2 regions of the Brenneria populi genome follow, and region 2 is predicted to be linked to the other one. Evidence: predicted binding sites of a transcription regulator. Region 2 holds the regulator's gene; the other holds the start of a gene.

Region 1 (2,392 bases), on a different contig from region 2:
GATCCGGGAAGCGGACTTCGATACGGCGCGCTTTCGGGCTGGCCACTACCGGAATACGGATGGAAGCGGAACGGTTACGGGCGGAGTAGGCCAGCATAACCGGCGCTTCGTAGCCCGGGACCAGACGTTTGTATGAGTTGGTGGTCGGGTTAGCCAGCGCATTGATGGCCTTGGCGTGTTTGATGACGCCGCCGATGTAGAACAGCGCGGTTTCAGACAGGCCGCCGTACTTGTCGCCAGAGAACAGGTTAACGCCGTCTTTGGACAGGGACATATGGCAGTGCATGCCGGAACCGTTGTCGCCGAACATAGGTTTCGGCATGAAGGTCGCGGTTTTGCCGAATGCGTGAGCGACGTTATGCACGACGTATTTGTAAATCTGAATTTCGTCGGCTTTTTTGGTCATGGTGTTGAAACGGGTGGCAATTTCGTTCTGACCGGCCGTGGCGACTTCGTGGTGATGCGCTTCGACCACCAGACCCATCTCTTCCAGGGTCAGACACATGGTGGAACGGATGTCCTGCGATGAATCGACCGGAGGAACCGGGAAGTAACCGCCTTTCACCGCCGGGCGATGGCCTTTGTTGCCGCCTTCGTACTCTTTGTCGGAGTTCCATGCGCCTTCGATGTCGTCGATAGCGATGTGGGAACCGGAGATGCTGCTGCCGAAGCGAACGTCGTCAAACAGGAAGAATTCAGGTTCCGGCCCAAACAGCACGGTGTCGGCGATGCCGGAAGAGCGCAGAAAATCTTCGGCGCGTTTGGAGATGGAACGCGGGTCGCGGTCATAGCCCTGCATGGTGCCCGGCTCCAGAATGTCGCAGCGAACGATCAGCGTGCTTTCTTCATAGAAAGGGTCGAGGACTGCGGTGCTGGCGTCCGGCATTAATACCATGTCGGATTCGTTAATGCCTTTCCAGCCGCCAATCGAAGAACCATCAAACATTTTGCCTTCTTCGAAGAAGTCGGCGTCAACTTGATGAGCTGGAATGGTGACGTGCTGTTCTTTGCCTTTGGTATCAGTGAAGCGTAAATCAACGAACTTCACATCATGTTCATTCAGCATCGCCAAAACGTGTTCTGCGGACATACTTGGTTCTCCCGATTGTCATTTATCGTCGTGGAACGAATATCGTTGTAGATTGATGTTGTTACCGTGAGTAGACTAAAGCTAAAAGTGTGCCAACTTTTTAAATTAGTGCTATGTGTTGCCGTCCGGGGCTTTCTCCCCGCAGAACGCCTGCACCATTATAGCTTGTAGCACCAAAATGGTGCTTTGTCCGTGAGTTATTGCACTATAATGGTGCTATCACCCTCACTTGTAGCGTTTTTGCACCGTGAAAGGGATCACAAAGTAAGCAGTATCAGGTTGTTTATGATTGATGCTTGTGATCTTGTTTAGTCTCTCGATTAATACGTGTACAATAGCGCGCTATTTCTAAATGCCTGAGGCAAAGCTGTGATCGAAAATTTGCGTAACATCGCCATTATTGCGCACGTTGACCATGGGAAAACCACCCTGGTCGATAAGTTGTTGCAACAATCCGGAACTTTCGGAGAACGTACTGAAGCAACCGAACGTGTAATGGACTCCAATGATTTGGAGAAAGAACGTGGAATAACCATTCTCGCCAAAAATACCGCCATTAACTGGAAAGACTACCGCATTAACATCGTGGATACCCCCGGACACGCCGATTTCGGCGGCGAGGTTGAGCGTGTAATGTCGATGGTGGACTCGGTGCTGTTAGTCGTTGACGCAATGGATGGGCCGATGCCGCAGACGCGTTTCGTGACCAAAAAAGCTTTTGCCAATGGTCTGAAGCCGATCGTGGTAATCAACAAGGTCGACCGTCCCGGTGCGCGTCCCGATTGGGTTGTCGATCAGGTGTTCGACCTGTTCGTGAACCTGGATGCAACCGATGAACAGCTGGATTTCCCTATTGTTTATGCTTCCGCATTAAACGGTATCGCCGGTCTGGATCATAACGATATGGCCGACGATATGACGCCGCTGTTCGAAGCGATCGTCAAACATGTCGACGCGCCGAAAGTGGATCGCGACGGTCCTTTGCAGATGCAGATTTCCCAGTTGGACTACAACAGCTATGTCGGCGTTATCGGGATTGGTCGCATCAAGCGCGGCGTGGTCAAACCGAACCAGCAGGTGACGATTATCGACAGCGAAGGGAAAACCCGCAACGGTAAGGTCGGCAAGGTCCTGGGCCACATGGGTCTGGAACGTATTGAGAGCACGCTGGCGGAAGCGGGCGATATCATCGCCATCACCGGCCTGGGCGAACTGAACATCTCCGATACCATCTGCGATCCCAATACGGTTGAAGCGCTGCCGGCGCTGAGCGTCGATGAGCCGACGGTAACCATGTTCTTC
Region 2 (2,392 bases):
GGATGGCGATGCCGTTTCCGATGCCGGTGCTGCCCATGCGTTCACGGGTGAGCAGGGCGTCAAAGATAATCTGCGAAGGCAGATTAAGCTGTTTGGCGGCCAGCTCGCTGATGATTTCCAACGCCCGTTTCTTGCTCTGGCAATGAACGGCGCTGCGGGTGCATTCGGGGCGTAACACGGTGCTGAGTTGCAAAATGGGCTCGTTGTTCATTTTATATTCACTTGACGACACGTTCGCTTCAGTTGAACCGGACCCATCGGTTTATGGGCCCGGCTGTTCTCCGCTTAAACGTGCGGAGAGGAAAATCAGTGCTGTTTGAGCTTGTCTTTATGCTTGTTTAGCTGCCGGGCCAGCTTATCAATCAGTAAATCGATGGCGGCGTACATATCTTCCGCTTCCGATGTGGCATGCAGCTCCCCGCCGTTAACGTGGAGCGTGGCGTCGGCGATTTTCTGCACTTTCTCCACTTTCAGCACCACGTTGACCTGGTTAATGCGGTCAAAAAATTGCTCCAACTTAGCAAACTTGGTATTCACGAAATCGCGCAGAGGCTCGGTAATTTCGATATGGTGTCCGGTAATGTTGAGCTGCATAGTGTCTTCCTTCTAGTTGAGATCAAAGCAGTTGTTTACGCTGATTTGATGGAGGGATAGATAAAGACTCTCGATACTTCGCCACGGTACGCCGCGCCACGATAATGCCCTGCTCGGAGAGCAGCGAGGTAAGCTTGCTGTCGCTTAACGGTTTGGCGGGGTTTTCCGCGGCGATTAACTTCTTGACCAGCGCCCGGATCGCCGTTGAGGAGGCTTCCCCCCCATTGTCGGTATTCACATGGCTGGAGAAGAAGTATTTTAATTCAAAAATGCCGCGCGGGCTGTGCAGAAACTTCTGCGTGGTGACGCGGGAAATGGTGGATTCGTGCATGTCTACGGCCTGGGCGATATCAGCCAGCACCATCGGCTTCATAAACTCTTCGCCCTGATCGAAGAACGCCTGCTGCTGTTCGACGATGCAGCGGGTAACCTTGAGCAGCGTATCGTTACGGCTTTCCAGGCTTTTTATCAACCAGCGCGCTTCCTGCAGATGGCTACGGATGAACTGGCCGTCGCTGTCGCTGCGCACGCTGTTGCCCAGCGCGGCGTACTGCTGATTAATCTGCAGCCGGGGAACGCTGTCGGTGTTCAGTTCGACCACCCAGCGGCCGTGAATTTTGCGCACCAGAACGTCCGGGATCACATATTCCGACTCGCCCGTATTGATGGACTGGCCGGGGCGCGGATCGAGGGACTGAATCAGCGCCAGCGCCTCTTTCAATACCTCCTCCTTCAGCCGGGTGGCGCGGATCAGGCTGCGGAAATCGTGATTCGCCAGCAGGTCGAGGTGCTCGCTGACGATCAGCCGGGCTTCGGCAAGACGCGGGGTGTCGTCGGCGAATTGGGAAAGCTGCACCAGCAGGCAATCACGCAGATCGCGCGCCGCCACGCCGACGGGGTCGAAACGCTGAACCCGTTTTAACACGGCTTCGACTTCATCCAGCGTGACGTTTTCATCGCCGATGCTGTCAAGAATGTCCGCCAGCGGCACGGTGAGGTAACCGGTGTTGTCCACGGCATCGACGATGGCTATCGCTATCGCGGCGTCCGTATCGGAAAAAGGCGTCAGCTCGACCTGCCACATCAGGTAGTCCTGAAGCGTCTGGGTGGTTTCCCCCTGGTAGACCGGCAATTCTTCATCGCGGTAATCGGTGCCGGTGCCGGACGGCGTGCCTGCGGAATAGATCTCATCCCAGGTGGCGTCAAGCGGCAGCTCTTCCGGCATATCTTTATTTTCAAGGGCTTCGCCGGTATCCAGCGAATCGCTGTCCGTGGCCTCAAATGACTCTACTTCTTCGTGATTGTCCGTCTGCTCAAGTAACGGATTGCTTTCCAGCGCCAGTTGAATCTCTTGTTGCAGTTCAAGCGTGGACAGCTGCAGTAGGCGGATCGCCTGCTGTAGCTGTGGAGTCATGGCCAGTTGCTGGCTAAGCCTGAGTTGCAAACCTTGCTTCATAAGTTGCGCTAAATTCCTTTATATCCCCGTCATACTTCAAATTGCCTGTGCGTTGGCTTGGTTACTCGCCCCGTTGGGGCCGCCGCAAGCGCTGTTCAAAAACGCTTTGGCGTTTTTGTTCGGCAACTCGAATTATTTTGGTTATAGAACATGCAGTTAAGAACCTACCCTATCAAAGTCTGAAGCCTTCGCCTAGATAGACGCGTTTCACCTGTTCGTCGGCCAGTATTTCCGCCGGCGAACCGTGGGCGATTAAATGCCCCTGACTGACGATATAGGCGCGCTCGCAGACGTCCAGCGTTTCGCGCACGTTATGATCGGTGATCAATACGCCCAGTCCGC

What was found. The regulator sigma-54, encoded in region 2, starts transcription at its own class of promoters, with help from an activator protein. The targets are predictions, from matches to a motif close to GTTGGCACANNTTTCGCTNT.
Region 1: a site for sigma-54 is predicted at 1,168-1,187, ahead of glnA (glutamate--ammonia ligase). Genes of this name have one in related genera too.

What each region holds. Positions count from the first base shown of each region.
Region 1 covers NZ_JAYWTM010000009.1:15,517-17,908, forward strand. The annotation lists gene glnA (glutamate--ammonia ligase) at 1-1,090, opposite strand, end outside; gene typA (ribosome-dependent GTPase TypA) at 1,460-2,392, shown strand, end outside.
Region 2 covers NZ_JAYWTM010000006.1:40,076-42,467, forward strand. The annotation lists gene ptsN (PTS IIA-like nitrogen regulatory protein PtsN) at 1-211, opposite strand, end outside; gene hpf (ribosome hibernation promoting factor) at 307-594, opposite strand; gene rpoN (RNA polymerase factor sigma-54) at 617-2,050, opposite strand; gene lptB (LPS export ABC transporter ATP-binding protein) at 2,223-2,392, opposite strand, start outside.